One region of the Sporosarcina pasadenensis genome, then DNA from elsewhere that is predicted to be linked to it. Evidence: predicted binding sites of a transcription regulator. Region 1 holds the regulator's gene; each other region holds the start of a gene.

Region 1 (5,910 bases):
ACCATTTACGTCTGGCTCCAAAGAGGGGCAGCCTGCCTTCAATCGGATTGCAGCTATATCAGCAACGGTTGTACTCGTGGCGGCTCTGACGTTTGCCCTTTATTACGTTTCAAATATGGACAGGAATTGGACGTCGTTGTGGGCGCTAGCTCTCATCGTCACGCTAGCGGGCGTCGTGCTGGCAACCGGAAAGGAAAGAAGCGCTAAGGTTGTCCTTTTCTTGGCGGCATTAGCAGGCAGTTTGTTCATCCTGAGTGCGCCGCTTTTCAATGCGAATGAAAAATATAAAGCGGTGGAAATGGACCAACAGGTTGAAATCAAGGCGTTCGACGAAACGAAGACGCCTGCAAGCGTTCCACCCCAATTCGCCCGGAATAAAATGAAGAAGGCATTCGGTCAAGTGCCGAATACGAGCTACTATGAACTTGGCAATTTGCAAATCCAAAAGGTGGATGGGAAGTTCGTCTACATCGCACCGGTAGAGTTTTCGGGCTTCTTCAAATGGTTGAATGGGAAGACGACGCCCGGTTACTTCACGATGAGCGCGACCGATTCAGCGGATAATCCGAAGTTCGTGAAAACTGAAATGTCGTATACCCCTTCATCATACTTCCATAAACAAGTGGAGCGTCATATGCGGATGGCGATGCCGGATCTCATCTTCTACGGTGATGTGCAGCTTGAAATTGATGATGAAGGCAAGCCGCATTATATCCGTTCCTACGGAAACTTCATTACAGCGAGGAACGGATTCGACGTCAAAGGGATTGTCATGGTCAATCCGGGAAATGGGGAGGTGAATCAATACCCGCTATCAAAAGTCCCTGAATTCATCGATGGGGCGGTTTCGCCGGAAGCGGTCAGCCTCCAGAACAGCTATTTCGGAAAATACGTCCACGGATTCTGGAATTCAATCGTCGGGAAGAAGGATGTAAAACTGCCTTCCGACGAAGGAACGGAATCGAAAGTCAGCCCTGTATTCGATGAGAATGGCCATATGTATTATTTCACTGATTTCACGAGCCCGAAAGAAGGCGTCGACTCGATGCTCGGCTATGCATTGACGGATGGCCGTACAGGCGAGGCGACTTACTATACGGGCAACCTGGAAGAATCGTATATGGATTCACAAGGCGCCCTTCAAATTATCGAGAAGAAATTCATTGAGAAGAAATGGACCGGGGAAATGCCGGTACTTTATAACTTCTATGGGGAAGCGAGCTGGTTGACGCCGGTACTTGACTCGAACGGCTTCCTGCAAAACTACTTCATCGTTTCGGCAGCGAACCCGGAAATCTCCGTGTACGCCAATTCGCCGAACGAAGCGTTGAGGCTTTACAAAACGGCATTGCAACGTGGCGGCAGCACAGTCGACGGCAGCTCGAACGCCGAGGAGGGAAAAGCATCGGTTACTGTCGTGCGTGTCTACAAGGAACGCGCCGGCGACTTCACGATCGTTTCGATCCTTGCCGATGACGGCCGGAACTATATTGTCTCGACCGAAGCTGTTCCACTAGCAATCTACATCCAGGAAGGCGACCGACTCGCCATCACCTATTACGAAACAGGCGAACTCTTCCTCCCAGTCAAGGAACTGAAGAACGTTACAATTGAATAAAATGAAGGCAGCCTCCGAAATATCGGGGGCTGCCTTTACTTATGGACATTAATATTGATTATTTATTCAAAAATAGTTCACCTTGTGGTCCTAAAGGGATGCCGAGCAAGTACCAAACTGCGAATAGGATGATCCACATGATTGCGAATGCGATTGAGTATGGCAAAAGCGAGGTCATGAAAGTGCCAATTCCGATTTTCGGATCGTACTTTTTCGCGAATGTCAGAACGATGGCGAAGTATGCAAGCATTGGTGTAATCGGGTTGGTGATGGAATCACCGATGCGATAAGCGGCTTGCGTCAATGCCGGACTATATCCCATGATCATGAACATCGGTACGAAAACAGGTGCGAGAATCGCCCATTTTGCGGACGCGCTGGCAACTAGGAAGTTGATAAGGGCAGCGACGATAATGAAGCCGATGAACAGTGGTAGACCTTGCAAGCCTAAGTTTTCCAACAATTCAGCCCCTTTGATGGCTACGATTGGGCCGAGATTGCTCCAATTGAAGTATGCAATCATCTGTGCTGCTGCGAAAGAGATGACGATATACATGCCCATGCTGGACATTGCCTTCGCCAAATGATCTGCGAAGTCTTTTGAGTTGTTTAAAGACTTGACGATTTTTCCGTAAATAATTGATGGCACAAGGAAAAGGATCATCATTAATGGAACAAGGCTATCCATCAATGGCGAGGTCGTTAAACTTCCTGTTTCAGGATGACGAAAAAGCCCATTTGCAGGAAGTGAAAGAGCTAAAACAACGCCGATAATGAGAGCGACTGAAAGTGCAGCCCATCGTAGCCCCTTCTTCTCTAAAGATGAAACTTCTTCTAATACTTCAGTCTCCCCTTCATACTTGCCAAGTCGCGGTTCGACAATTTTAGTTGTGACAAGAACTGCAACAGGGACTAAAACTAAAGTGGAAACCGCTAAAAAGTAGTAGTTCATCCCTGGATTCCCTGAATAGGTAGGGTCATAGATATGTGCACCGATTTCTGTGAAGCCGTATATGAGAGGGTCCAATACATTAATGATTAGGTTTGCTGAAAATCCGCCCGCAACAGATGCATAGGCGGCTGCAAGTCCTGCAATCGGGTGTCTGCCAAGTGCAATGAAAATCATCGCAACAATTGGCGGCAAAACGACCATAGCCGCGTCAGCAGCAGCATTCCCTAAAATTGCGACAAGCACGATTGTCGGCAAGATGATTTTCTTTGGAGCATTCAAAATAGTCGTCTTCATGACTGTGGCGATTAAACCGGTTGACTCTGCCAACCCTACACCGAACATAACAACGAGGACGAGGCCGAGGGGTGGAAAGCTCGTAAAGTTTTTCACCAAATTAGATAAAATCATAATGAGGCCTTCACCGTTCAGCAAATTGACGACTTTCACCTCTTCGCCGGTTCCGGGATTGATAGCTGATGTACCGAGGACGCCGAAAATCGCTGAACAAACTAAAATAAGTGCGGCAATGTAAACGAACAACATTACGGGGTCGGGCAATTTGTTGCCGTATTTCTCGATGAAATCTAGAAATCTGTTGAACAACCCTTTATTGCGTATTTTAGCTGAATTCATTCTCACATTCCTCCTTCATTTAACTCTTCTACACTGTAACCTATTAAACAATATCGAACAATATGATTAATTAAATAATTATTGTTTGCTTGGACAATACTAGTTTGACTTAATGAAATCCGACAAAAAAGCAGCCCCAAAGTAAGGGGCTGCTCCTATGTTCTGTTTGGTGTGTGTACCAGGACTTTTTTTGGGGAATTATGAAAAGAGTTTGTTCAAAAGGACAGACTGCGCGATGCAAAGAAAAACGACTGTTTGCCTCAATCGTTTCCATCCGTCCTTTTTGAACAAGACTCCATGAAGAGGAAGAAGAGGTGCACAAAATCCTCAACTAGTTTATTACCCTATTTTTCCTATTCTAAACATTAGATGCTTGCGAATTTACTTTTTGTTGATTGTAGCGTAAGGCGGCGACTCCTGCGGGAAAGCGAGACAGGGGAGACCCCGCAGGAAGCAAAGCGAACGAGGAGGCTCACCGCTCGCCCGCGGAAAGCGTCCGCCTGCAGCGAAAATCAACTTTTTCTGTTAATTTGCATATCAATTGCGCGCTAGATGTATTTTCATGTACAATTAAGTCAAAGATAGTCAAAGTCAATGGCTTAACACCGGAAGAAAAGAGGTGACATCATGCGAAACATTTCCGACATTATAGAAGGGTATTTAAAGGCGATTATCGAAAAAGAAGATAGCGGGACTGTAGAAATCAAACGGAGCGAAGTCGCAGAGAAATTCCAGTGCGTTCCTTCGCAAATCAATTATGTCATTAACACCCGCTTTACTGTAGAACGTGGATATGCCGTCGAATCGAAGCGTGGAGGTGGAGGGTATATCCGGATTTACCGCGTTCAGACAAATTCGCATAAGGAATTAATTGAACATATTTTAGAAGGAATCCAACAAGGTGCGACGTATACGATGGCCGAAGGAATCATTTACAGGCTAATGAAAGAGGAAGTAATTTCGGAGAGAGAGTCGAGGCTCATCTTAGCTGCGGTGGACCGGACGACTCTCCAATACCCATTGCCGGAACGCGATCTTATGCGGGCGCGGGTTTTGCAGGCAATGCTTAAAACCCTCATCTATAGGCAGCTTGAATAGAATTCGACGAATACGAGGTGCAGATTATGCTATGCGACAATTGCAAAGAACGGCCGGCTTCCGTGCTCTTCACCCAGGAAGGCATGGGAGGGTCGACGGAACGTCATCTATGTGAGAAATGCGCGTTCCAAACCCAAATGTTCCATTTCGATCCGAATCAGGAACCGTTGTCAATCCAACAATTCCTTTCCCATTGGTTCGGAGGGAGCGAATCGATTCAGCCTTTCCAGCAGTCGAGGGAAAGCATGCCGGATGGGCAGATTTGTCCGGACTGCCAATTGACGTTCAGGAAATTCCTCGATATCGGCAAGTTCGGTTGCCCGACGTGCTACGACACATTCAAAGAGTATTTGCCGCGTATTTTCAGCAAGCTCCATAACGGACATACGACGCATGTCGGGAAAATTCCGGTCTCCCTCAATGAACGGTTCGCCTTGAAAAAGAAGGTCGAAGAGATCCGGTTGAAAATGCAAGAAGCAATCGAGACGGAACGTTTTGAAGATGCCGCGGCATTGAGGGATGAAGCGAATGCGTTGAAAGAGCGTTTGGCAGAAGGCAGCAATGGAGGTGAAGGCAGCGATGTCAATTAATAAATTCATGAAAGGCGCTGTCACAGGATGGATGACGTCGCATGGGGAGCACTCGGATATCGTCATGTCGACGAGGATCCGTTTGGCCCGGAATTTAAGGGGATATCGATTCCCGATCGCGTTCACGGCCGAAGAGGCGCAGAAGGTCGACTCGCAAGTTTCGGCCGCCTTGCTTACTTCCGATGAAAAAGGGTATTCCTATATGAAGATGTTAGAACTTCCAGCTCTGGAAAGGCAAGTGCTCGTTGAGAAGCATTTGGTCAGTCCGCAGTTGACGGATGTAAAACGACATGGAGCGGTCATCCTGTCGGAAGATGAGACGTTGAGCATCATGGTGAACGAAGAGGACCATATCCGCATCCAATGCATCTATCCGGGCTTCCAGTTGGAAAATGCCTACGATCATGCGGACTCTGTCGATAACTATTTGGAGAATAATCTTCCTTACGCCTTCGACGAGGATTTCGGCTACTTGACGAGCTGTCCGTCAAATACGGGCACGGGCATGCGTGCGTCGGTAATGATGCATTTGCCTGCACTGACGATCACGAAGCAGATTGAGCGCATCATCCCGGCTATTTCTAGACTAGGAATGATCGTCAGAGGGAGCTACGGAGAGGGAAGCGAAGCGCCGGGCAATATTTATCAGGTTTCGAATCAGACGACTTTGGGCAAACCGGAGAAAGAGATCCTTTCCGATTTGAAAAATGTGGCGCTCAGGCTTATTGCCCACGAGAGGCGCTCACGTGAAATCCTCCTATCGAAATCGCGCGTTGCGCTGGAAAACAAGCTTTTCCGCTCGCTCGGCACGATTATGTATGCAAGATTGCTGCCATCGGGTGAAGCGGCCCGCTGTCTGTCGGACGTACGTCTCGGCATCGATTTGGGGATCATCGAGGATGTCGATATGTCCATATTGAATGAGTTGATGATCTTCATGCAGCCCGGTTTCCTCCAGCAATATGCCGGGGAGGAGTTGACGGCGGAGGAGAGGGATATCTTCAGAGCCGATCTATTCC
Region 2 (5,910 bases), on a different contig from region 1:
CGGTGCCATTATCGTCGGTGCAGTCGGAGGATTGCAGTTCATCTGGCAGTTCCTCGATTTATTGCTCGCTTTTGTTGTCATCCCGAACGTCATCGCTGTTCTATTCTTGAGCGGTAAAGTGAAAGAAATTACAAACGACTATTTTATGAATCTCTATCCGATCGAACGAAAAAAATGAATCAATTAAGGAGGCAAGAGATATGTACAATCAGCTAAAAAATTTGGAATTATCACAACAGGTCGAGATGTTGACTCGTCATTTGGTAAGCATCAATAGCATTAACGGGACACTTGGTGAGGTGGAGATTGTTCAGGAGATCTATCGGATACTTCGATCATTCCCATATTTCGAAGAACATCCCGACCATCTCTGGCTCCAGACAATTGAAGGTGATCCAATCGGCCGTCAAAATGTCTTCGCTTTAGTAAAAGGCGAAAAACTCTCGAAGCAAACCGTCTTATACCATTCTCATATTGATACGGTTGCTGTCGAAGATTTCGGACCCTTGAAAAAGGATGCTTTTTCTACGGATGCAATGGAAGATTTTTTCCGTGGATATGAAAATGATCCAGTAATCCAACAGGAGGCACTTTCAGGCGATTGGATGTTCGGACGCGGCTCTGTGGACATGAAAAGTGGTGCAGCTGTCCATATTGCGAATACTCTATACTTTACAGAACATCCAGAAGAACTGACCGGTAATGTACTCCTCCTATGCAATGGGGATGAAGAAAGCGAACACCGTGGCATTATCGGTGCCCTTTCCGAATTAAATCGACTCCAAGCGGAACAGGGTCTTGATTTTGTCACCGCTATCAATACTGATTTCATCACTCCATTGTATGACGGCGATTCAAACCGATATATTTACACGGGAGCCGCAGGCAAGATCCTTCCTTGCTTCCATATTTACGGTAAAGAAGTACATGTTGGTGACACACTATCAGGTATTGATCCGAATTTCATTGCTGCCAAATTGACGGAACGGATCCATAACCGATATGCCCTTGCGGAAAAAATTCCCGGGGAGCTTGTTCTGCCGCCGACTTGTCTACAACAACGCGACACGAAAGAGCTTTATACGGTTCAAACGGCGATTAGCAGTCATCTTTACTTCAACTATTTCGTTTATGAAGATACTCCCGAGCAAATACTCGGGAAATTGTTGCATGAAGCTAGAGAGGCATGTGAGGAAACCGAGCGTTACTTGCAGCAACAGTTTGAAGAATATATCGAGTTTACCGGATTGCCTTCCCGAGATTTGTCATGGGAAATTGACGTGACTACTTATGATAAGTACTTACAATATTTGATTCAGCGTGGCGTCAATGTGAAATCGATTATCGACGAAGCGCTTGCAAAGAAGTCTGGCGATTTACGAGATGTTAGTTTCTCTATCGTCAGCGCCTTGCAGGAAGCCGATCCTGAAAAAAAAGCTCGGGTCATTTTATTCTTCGCACCGCCGTTCCTTCCGCATAATTATTTGAAGACGGATGTATCACGTGATAAAAAGATCCAATCTTCCATTGCGGAAGTGCTGGAAGAAATGGGTGAACTGACAGACGAGTGTTTTGAGTTAAAAAAATTCTTCCCTTATTTGGCAGATGGCAGTTTTCTATCGATCCATGAGGCAGAGGAAGAACTGGCACCACTTGTTCACAATTTGCCGGAATGGGACAACATTTACACAATTCCATTCCATACCATTCAAAAATTGAATATCCCATCCGTAAATATGGGTGTCTACGGAAAAGACGGCCATAAATGGACGGAACGTGTCTATAAACCTTACTCATTCGGAGTTTTGCCTTTGTTGATCCGCAAAACAACCATGCGTATGCTCGAAAAGGCGTCTGAAGATCAGTCGTTAGAATTAGTGTAAAAGTATATAAACGGCCCCTTTTGACCGGTATATGGGAGATTACCCCATGATGAAACTTTTTCGAGACCGGGACGGTTTGTAACAACAGCAAAACCCCTTCAAGCTTTTCACGGCTATGAAGGGGTTTTACTTTGTTATTGCATCGATGCAAGTAGATCTATGCAAGCTCAATCGGCATTAGACGCCATTACGCTTTACTTACAACAATCTCTTCATCCACAACGTCTACATGGACTTTTTCAATATCATCTTCTTCCAAAATGAGATCTGTCAATGGATCTTCGATTTTGTCTTGGATAACTCTGCGAAGTGGTCGTGCTCCGAAACGTTTGTCGTAGCCGAGCTTCACCAATTCCCGTTTCGCTTCAGGCGAGATGGAGATCTCGATATCGTTTTCTTCAATCGCTTCTTCCAAATCGACGAGCATCAAGTCGACAATTTCGAGTAGGTTGTCTTCTGTCAATTCGTTGAACGATACGATGGCATCGAAACGGTTGAGGAATTCAGGTTTGAAGTAGTCCCCGAGAGACTCTAGCATGGAGACGGATTCATGTGCGGTTTGATTGAACCCGACATTGATCTTTTTCTCCCCTGTTCCGGCGTTGCTTGTCATAATGATGACCGTGTCTTTGAAGCTGACTGTTCGTCCGTGCGAATCCGTTAGTCGGCCGTCTTCCATGATTTGAAGGAACATATGTTGAACGTCCGGGTGCGCTTTTTCGATTTCGTCGAATAGCAAAATCGAATACGGATTGCGGCGGACTTGTTCCGTTAATTGGCCCGCTTCTTCGTGCCCTACGTAACCTGGAGGTGAGCCGATGATTTTAGACACGGCATGCTTCTCCATGTATTCACTCATATCGAGGCGAATGAGCGTGTCACGGGAACCGAATAGTTCTTCCGCCAACACTTTTGTAATTTCCGTTTTACCGACACCTGTTGGACCGACGAATAGGAAAGATCCGATTGGACGCGTTTTTGATTTCAACCCTGCACGGCTTCGGCGGATTGCTTTAGCAACCTTGTCGGCCGCTTCTTCTTGTCCAATTACTTTTTTCCGTAGATTTTCTGCAAGGTCTTTCATTTTCGCTTGTTCCGATGCTTGCAGTTTCGTCACCGGAATGCCTGTTTTTTCTTCTACGATTTCCTCGATATCTTCAACCGTCACTTCATAGAGAGATGCTTCGCCTTTTTCGGCGTCTTCTAGTTGTTGACGTAATTGCATTTCTTCTTGGCGTAAAGTTGCCGCCTTTTCATAGTCTTCCATTTCCGCAGCTTGTTCTTTTTGCTGGACGACATCTTCTATCCGTTTTTCGATTGCATCCGCGTCTGCTGAAGAATGTTTCAGATTCAAGCGTGCTCCGACTTCATCCATCAGATCAATTGCTTTGTCCGGCAAGAATCGGTCTTGGATATAGCGTTGGGACAATGTGACGAATGCTCGGATCGCTTCATCCGAATAACGCACTTCATGGAAAGCTTCATAACGGTCTTTAATGCCATTCAAGATTGCGATCGCGTCTTCCGTAGAAGGCTCTTTGACGATGATCGGCTGGAAGCGTCGTTCGAGTGCCGCATCTTTTTCAATTTGACGGTATTCTTTCAACGTCGTCGCCCCGATGAGCTGCATGCTGCCCCGTGCCAATGCTGGTTTTAGGATATTCCCGGCATCCATTTTGGAGCCTTCCGCTGAACCTGCACCGACGAGAAGATGGATTTCATCGATGAACACAACGACATCTTTCCGGCTTTCGATCTCCTCGATCAATTGCTTCATCCGCTCTTCAAATTGACCGCGGATACCTGTGTTCGTCACAAGTGAAGCGACGTCTAACACATAAACTTGTTTGTTCAGCAGTTTTGAAGGGACATCGCCTTCATGGATTTTCACTGCAAGCCCTTCTGCAATCGCTGTCTTACCGACACCCGGCTCACCGATGAGCACCGGGTTGTTTTTGTTTCGTCTATTTAACGTCTCGATGACGCGTTTCACTTCATTGTCGCGGCCGATGACCGGGTCGATTTGTCCTTCCTCGGCATCGTTCGAAAGGTTTTTCCCGAGTTGGTCCAACAAGCCGTTCTCATGGTTTTCATCGACTTCTCTAACTTGCGTTTGTGCGAATGGCTGGCCGTTCGCTTGGAAAAATTGATTGGCATCATGGCCATATGACGGCATCTTGCCTGCATTCAATTGTCCTTGAATCTGTTGAAAACATGTATGACACATTTGCATTTGCATACGTTGTTGATTCACATGTAGGCGAAGGCTCACTGTCGCTTCGTTTTTACCACAATGTTGACATTTCATAAGCCATTTCCTCCTTATAGTTTTCATTCATTTATATTAAAACTGACATTGACTATCTTTGACTTATAACTTTATTATACACTGACCTTCTTTGACTTTCAAGATTTTTGCTTGATGTACCTAAATGCAAAAAGGCATCTCCCCATCGTGGGAATAGATGCCTTTTTTATCTTCAAGACTTTTTCCTAGAACGCATCGAGACCGCATGATTACTCGGCCGAACCGACTGATGTCGCACCATGACCGCCTGATATCACGCCTGAACCGCTCAATATCGTACCATAACCGCTCGATATCACGCCTGAACCGCCCGATGTCGTACCATGACCGCCTGATGTCATGCCTGAACCGCCTGGTGTTGCACCAAGACCGCCCGATTCCTCATCAAAAAAAAGTATACTTACACTACACTCGCTTGCTTTAACATAAAAGCGCGCAATACTTCCGCCCCTTCCATCAACTGTTCCATTGATGTGTACTCGGCTGGGTTATGGCTCAGTCCGTCTTTTGAGGGGACGAAGATCATGCCAGTCGGACAGAGCGTTGCCATATTCATGGCATCATGTCCTGCACCACTTGGCATTTCGAGCCACGCCACTCCTCTTTCTTCGCAGATTGCTTTTAGTTCGGCAACGAGTGCGCTGTCCATCTGAACAGGTTCTTCCTCTGAAATCTTGTCCATCCATATGTTCAGGGCGCGTTCTTTCGCCACGCCTTTGACCGCTGTTTCGAGTGCAACGACAACTCGCTGGCGTGATTCACGGTTCGTTCCCCGAATGTCGACGTACAAATCAGCGGAACCCGGTACTACATTCATCGCACCCGGTTGTATGGAGAAGACGCCGACTGTGCCGACCGTGCCATGCTCAAGTTCTGCTAATGCTGCCTTTTCGACGGAAAGGGCGATTTCCGCGCCTCCAAGCAATGCATCATGACGGTAATCCATCGGCGTCGTGCCGGAATGATCCGCTGTCCCTCCGACATGTACATGAAAACGGATTGGCGCGGCAATGGCGGAGACGATGCCAATCGCCTTCCCCTGCTTTTCGAGCACGGGGCCCTGTTCGACATGCAGCTCGACAAACGCTTTGATTTCATCATGAAAGCGCCTTGCCAAATGGACCTCTTCCAAATCGAGACCGTTTTCTTCAAATGCCTGCATGAGCGTGATTCCGTTCTTGTCAGTGAGCGACCGCGTGTACGCCGGATCGAGACGGCCCGACATCGCTTTGCTTCCAAGGGTCGATGCACCGAAGCGAGCAGACTCCTCGCAAGCATAAATGATGACTTCAAGCGGGTGCTCTGTCACCACATCTTCATCCGCCAGAGACCGCATCACTTCAAGTGCAACAAGGACGCCCGCCGTCCCGTCAAATTCACCCGCAGCATAGACGGAGTCGATATGCGAGCCGGTCGCGACAACCGGCAGGTCAGGTGAACGCCCCTCCCGTCGGGCAATGACATTTCCTGCGTAGTCGGTACGCACTATCAGCCCCGCAAGTTCCAACTGCTTGATCAGATAATCGCGGGCATTCCTCTCGGCCTCGGTGTAGGCCAGCCGATTAATGCCTTCCCCTTCGTCTGTAAATCTTGCAAGCTCTCCAAATGACTGACGCAAACGATCCAGCTTCATGGCAATCCTCCATTCATCCAGTTAACATTCGAACTATCTTTAGATAAAGTATCGCAACTACCCTAGAAAAAATCAAACAGCGTTAA
Region 3 (5,910 bases), on a different contig from region 1:
TGGAAGCTTATATACGAGCATTCTGCCGACGATACTTGTGAGAGATATCCGTGATGCCGTCCTTGCGTCTCAAGCGAAGAAGGTTTATATCAATAACTTGACGACGCAGGAAGGTGAAACGTACCAGTACACTGCGTCTGAGCATGTGAAGGCGTTATATGATCATGCCGGCAGTCAATTCATTGACACGGTGCTGTTGAATAAGACGGATTTCCAAACGTTATTACACGGGGAAGAGCCGTCCGTGGCGCAGCTCCCTGTAGAAAATGACATAGATGCTTTGCAACTGCTCGTCCCTACTATCGTATTAGGGGACTTTTCGACGGTTTTGGACGGAAGAATTATCCATGACGCCGGCAAAGTCGCATCATGGATCATGGGTTATATGGAAGGTACGATCGTTAACGAGGAGACCTGATATCGCCGAGAGAGAGGGGGAAAATCATGTCTTTTGCATCTGAAGTAAAAAAGGAACTGACACAAATCGATTCCAAACAATGCTGTGTGAAAGCGGAAATCGCCGCCTTCATCAGAATGAACGGTGCCCTATCATTTTCGAATAAACAATTAAGCTTGGACGTGCAAACAGAAAATGCGGCAATCGCTAGGAGACTTTATTCAAATATTAAGAAGCTATATCCTTATAAAGTCGAGTTGCTCGTCCGTAAGAAAATGCGTCTGAAGAAGAACAACGTCTACATATGCCGAATTCGCGATGGAGCGAAGCAATTATTGGAGGACTTGTATATACTGACGGGTACCTTTCAATTTAAAAACGAGATTGTAGAGCAATTAGTGAAAAAGAAATGCTGCCAGAAATCGTATTTGCGTGGAGCATTTCTTGCAGGCGGCTCTGTCAACAATCCCGAAACTTCCTCCTATCACTTGGAGATTTTCTCTTTTTACAAAGAGCATAGTGAAGCATTAGTGGATTTAATGAATAAATACCAATTGAACGCGAAATCGATTGAACGTAAAAAAGGCTATATTGCCTATTTGAAAGAGGCGGAAAAGATTTCGGATTTCCTAGGATTGATCGGAGCGCACGTCTCCTTAATGAAATTCGAAGACGTCCGCATTCTGAGGGATATGCGAAACAGCGTCAATCGTCTTGTCAATTGTGAAACTGCCAATTTGAATAAGACGATAGGAGCGGCACAGAGACAAGTTGAAAATATCAAATTCATCCAGAGCACAATCGGACTGGATCAATTGCCTGACCGATTGCAGGAGATTGCGCAACTACGCATTGAACACCAGGACGTCACCTTGAAAGAGCTTGGTGAAATGGTGAGCGGCGGTACAGTAAGTAAATCCGGAGTGAATCATCGTCTTCGGAAGATCGAAGAAATCGCAGAAAATCTCCGTAGCGGAGGAATTGTAAGCCGATGATAGAACGAATCGGAAAGAAAGGAGTCGAAGGAGTATGGCGGAAAGAACGGTTGAAGTGAAAATGAAGACCGGGTTACAAGCACGACAAGCTGCACTATTCGTGCAAGAAGCAAATAGATTCACGGCAGATGTCTTTATAAAGAGGAATGAACGTCAAGTGAACGCGAAGAGTATCATGGGCGTAATGAGCTTGGCAATTGCTAGAGGTGCGGAAGTGACATTGATTGCGGAAGGCGTCGACGAAGACCAAGCAATCGAAACCCTTACAGAACTTGTTGAGAAAGAAAACTAATAATAAATAACAGCCGTTTCACTATGCATATAGGAAACGGCTGAAAAATAAAAAAAGCCGTAAACATGAAAAACATGTTTACAGGCTTCTTTAAAAACTCTATGACGCCCTCGGCAGGAGTCGAACCCACATTTTAAGAACCGGAATCTTACGTGCTATCCATTGCACCACGAGGGCAACTGTTATTAGTAACAGACAAGATTCATTATACAAAGAAAGTGGTATAATTGCAATACCTATTTTAAAAGCATTATATTTGACCTTTATTGACCATAATATGTATGATAGATGTACAGTTGAAACAAACGGTTTCAGCAGAACGAAAATCCTGACCATTCAAGAGGAGGAAATAACATGAATCTAATACCTACAGTCATTGAGCAAACAAACCGGGGAGAACGCGCTTATGATATCTACTCCCGTTTATTGAAAGACCGGATCATCATGCTAGGAAGCGGAATCGACGACAATGTGGCAAACTCCATTGTTGCCCAATTGCTATTCCTTGAAGCGGAAGATCCAGAGAAAGACATTTCCATCTACATTAATAGCCCGGGTGGAAGCATTACAGCGGGTATGGCGATTTACGATACGATGCAATTCGTCAAGCCAGATATCCAAACGATTTGTATCGGAATGGCCGCTTCAATGGGAGCTTTCCTTTTGACAGCAGGTACAGAAGGCAAACGTTATGCCCTTCCTAACGCAGAAGTGATGATTCACCAACCGCTTGGAGGAGCTCAAGGTCAGGCGACTGAAATTGAAATCGCAGCGAAACGCATTCTCTTCCTACGTGAAAAATTAAACACGATCCTTTCCGAGCGCACAGGGCAGCCTATTGACGTAATCGCGAAAGACACAGACCGTGATAACTTCATGACGGCTGAACGTGCTAAGGAATATGGTTTGATTGACCATATCATCACACGCAGCGACATGAAAGACATAAAGAAATAATAAGCTCACTAAAGCCGACTCTATTCGTAGAGTCGGCTTTTTTTGCGTGTAATTCGTCAAGGGATTAGTCAAGCAAGTGACACGCGTCCAAAGCAATCGCCCGTGCGTCCAAAGTAAGCGTCTCCGCGCTCAAAGCAACGGCCCCCGCGCTCAAAGCAGGCGTCCCTGCGCTCAAAGCGACGGTCCCCGTGCTCAAAGCAGGCGTTTCCGCGCTCAAAGCGACGTCCTCCGCGCTCAAAACGACGTCTCCCGCGCTCAAATCGACGGCCCCTGCGCTCAAAGCGACGTCTCCCGCGCTCAAAACAACGTCTCGCTCGCTCAAAGCAGGCGTCTCCGCGCTCAAAGCGACGTCCCCCGCGCTTAAAACGACGTCTCCCGCGCTCAAAGCAGGCGTCTCCGCGCTCAAAGCGACGTCCTCCGCGCTCAAAGCAACTGCCCCCGCGCTCAAAACGACGTCTCCCACGCTCAAAGCAGGCGTCTCCGCGCTCAAAGCGACGGCCTCTGCGCTCAAAGCGACGGCCTCTGCGCTCAAAGCGACGGCCTCTGCGCTCAAAGCGACGGCCTCCGCGCTCAAAACGACGTCTCCCGCGCTCAAAGCAGGCGTCTTCGCGCTCAAAGCGACGTCCCCCGAGCTCAGAACAATCACCTAAAAGCACAACCAGGATTTATTTTCATGGGGTTTGAAACCTTTTCGCATGACATACGATAAATAGTATATCAACTCAAGTGTTTCGTAAGCGATGCCGGTTGGGTATTGCACAATATATCGATTGGAGTGTGAAAAAATGAAAAGGATATTAGGACCAATAGCAATCATTGTTGTAATCCTTGTAGTACTTGGCGTTATGCTAGTGCCAAGCTATAACAAATTTGTCAACTTGGAAGAGAATGTTGATCAATCATATGCACAAGTCGAAAATCAGTTGCAGCGCAGGCTTGATTTGATTCCGAACTTGGTGAGCACAGTCAAAGGATATGCGAGTCACGAGAAGGAAGTGATTGCTTCAATATCCGATGCCCGCGCGAAACTTGCTGGAGCGAGAGGACCTGAAGAACAGGCGGCTGCGGATACGGAGCTATCGAACGCGCTTGGACGATTGCTCGTCGTTGTGGAGAATTATCCTGATTTGAAAGCCAATCAGAACTTCGCGCAATTGATGGATGAACTTGCCGGAACGGAAAACAGGATCGGCGTAGCAAGGATGGATTATAACAATGTCGTCGCCGACTACAATAGGCAGACGAAGCGTTTTCCAGGTAGACTCGTCGCTTCGATATTCGGGTTCGAACAGAAGGAATATTTCAAAGCGAATGCAGCTGCAAACGAAGCACCAAAAGTCGAATTCGATTTCGGAGATGGCAGTAAGTGATCCGCACCGCTTTCCGTTGCATGATTGCTGTATGTCTTAGCTTTATGATCATGCCGGCGATGGCGTTGGCAGCTGACGTCCCACCGTGGAATGAGATGGATTACTATATTCAAGATCATTCAGGTATTTTATCCGCAGAACAGAAAGCTGAGCTGAACCGGTTAGGTGGAAACTTGAATGGTGCGACAAGTGCTGAGCTTGCTGTACTCATATTGCCGAGTATTGGGGATGAAGCGGTTGATACATTCGCCGTAAAGGCGCTAAGGGAATACAAGCTTGGCAAAAAGAGCGAAAACAACGGAGCATTGCTAGTCGTGACGACGACCCCGAATTCTAGTGGTAAAAGGCATTTCTATTTGTCTACTGGATATGGACTGGAAGGCGCATTGCCCGACGGAAAAATTGGCAGAATCATGGATGAAGTGTCTATACCATATTTAAGAAACGGACAACCGGATTTGGCAATTATGGAAGGATATAAATCGTTTTATAACGAAATAGCTGCAGAATACGGGTGGAATGGTGAAGTTGCCGAAGTGAACACGCTCGCTGGCCAAGGCGGCGGATCAGGCATCGGCATCCCTTCCCCAATTATCATTTTCATTATTATCTTTCTGCTCTTCCGTTTCATGGGCGGTGGCCGCGGAGGTGGCGGCGGTCCGGGCGGAAGAAGAAGAGGCCGAGGCGGGATGATCTTCTTCCCTGGTGGCTTTGGCGGAGGCGGTTTCGGTGGTGGCGGCTTCGGCGGCGGTGGAGGAGGAGGCTTCTCCGGTGGCGGCGGTTCCGGTGGCGGAGGCGGCGCAGGTCGAAGTTGGTGAACTCAAAAGCGTAGGGCGCTCGCTATTTCTGCTCATAACGCTTAGCTTTTACTCGCAAAAGCTGTTCTTCGTGACAGCTTTAGCTGTGACAGGCATAAGGCAGATCTGCGAAACGGCGTCCTTTGCCGTGCAGCAGAGCTGACTTATGACCCGAGCAGCTAGCGCCCGGAGTCTAGACGGCACAAGAGTCGGAGGAAACTTAAAAGCGGTGTTTCGCAATTCTTTTGCGAAACGCCGTTTTTCATTTATACTGAATGAAAATACGATCTTGAGGTGTTCTACATGCATGTTCAATTTTACACAAAAAAAGGCTGTCATTTATGTGACGAGGCGGAATCGATGATGAAGCTCGTACAGGAGGATTTTCCGTTGACGTGGTCGACAATTGACATTGAAACGGACGATGAAAGCCATGAGAAATATATGATGATGATTCCTGTCTTAGAGAAGGATGGCGAAGTGCTCTTATATGGTTCCATCGGTTACGTGGATTTAATCGATTTATTCTAAAAATAAATATCAAGAAGTTTGAACTTATTGACGGTGAGGTATATACTAATAATAAGATTTATATTTTTTTGTAGTAGGTGGGACAAATAATTAACAGGTGGGTCGAATTCGTCCTATCGTGAAAGAGGGGTTTACCAATGATCCCGAAAATTATAGAGGCGCAACGAAAGCTTGTGCCAGAAATGATGGAGTTATTACATCAGCGGTACAAAGTTTTGAAATTCATCGAAGTCGCGGGTCCAATCGGAAGAAGACCGCTCGGCCAGATGGCGGATATATCGGAACGGGAATGTCGGAACTTGTTGGAAACAATGCGTGCGGAAGGGCTTATCCGCGTTGCGAAGGAAGGCGCGACCATTACGAATGAAGGTGCAGCAGTCCTCGACTCGCTCGGACCGACTATCGATGAGTGGACCGGGCAAGGGTTAGTCGCAAGGAAATTGGGTTCCTTATTAGGAATTCAATACGTAAAAATCGTCCCGGGAGACTGTGATGAAAATCCGGCAGTCAAAAGTCTGATGGGAAAAGAAGCTGCCGCAGAATTCATGTGCCGGATAGGGGACGGTAAGAT

The links. Region 1 encodes CtsR, which represses protease genes until heat stress. Its sites were predicted from a motif close to ATGGTCAATAAAGGTCAAACA; they were not measured.
Region 2: the regulator CtsR is predicted to act here: its motif matches at 4,270-4,290, upstream of AB1K89_RS11925 (ATP-dependent Clp protease ATP-binding subunit).
Region 3: the regulator CtsR is predicted to act here: its motif matches at 1,938-1,958, upstream of clpP (ATP-dependent Clp endopeptidase proteolytic subunit ClpP).

What each region holds. Positions count from the first base shown of each region.
Region 1 is NZ_JBFEGM010000006.1:135,582-141,491, forward strand. It holds gene AB1K89_RS10090 (hypothetical protein) at 1-1,618, shown strand, start outside; gene AB1K89_RS10095 (AbgT family transporter) at 1,677-3,203, opposite strand; gene AB1K89_RS10100 (CtsR family transcriptional regulator) at 3,831-4,301, shown strand; gene AB1K89_RS10105 (UvrB/UvrC motif-containing protein) at 4,328-4,891, shown strand; gene mcsB (protein-arginine kinase McsB) at 4,881-5,910, shown strand, end outside.
Region 2 is NZ_JBFEGM010000008.1:10,833-16,742, reverse strand. It holds gene AB1K89_RS11935 (alanine/glycine:cation symporter family protein) at 1-178, shown strand, start outside; gene AB1K89_RS11930 (M20/M25/M40 family metallo-hydrolase) at 201-1,883, shown strand; gene AB1K89_RS11925 (ATP-dependent Clp protease ATP-binding subunit) at 2,071-4,191, opposite strand; gene AB1K89_RS11920 (Zn-dependent hydrolase) at 4,592-5,824, opposite strand.
Region 3 is NZ_JBFEGM010000003.1:74,385-80,294, forward strand. It holds gene AB1K89_RS05735 (gluconeogenesis factor YvcK family protein) at 1-418, shown strand, start outside; gene whiA (DNA-binding protein WhiA) at 445-1,392, shown strand; gene AB1K89_RS05745 (HPr family phosphocarrier protein) at 1,427-1,684, shown strand; tRNA gene AB1K89_RS05750 (tRNA-Arg) at 1,790-1,861, opposite strand; gene clpP (ATP-dependent Clp endopeptidase proteolytic subunit ClpP) at 2,039-2,641, shown strand; gene AB1K89_RS05760 (hypothetical protein) at 2,706-3,257, opposite strand; gene AB1K89_RS05765 (LemA family protein) at 3,427-4,011, shown strand; gene AB1K89_RS05770 (TPM domain-containing protein) at 4,008-4,829, shown strand; gene AB1K89_RS05775 (glutaredoxin family protein) at 5,112-5,339, shown strand; gene AB1K89_RS05780 (sugar-binding transcriptional regulator) at 5,477-5,910, shown strand, end outside.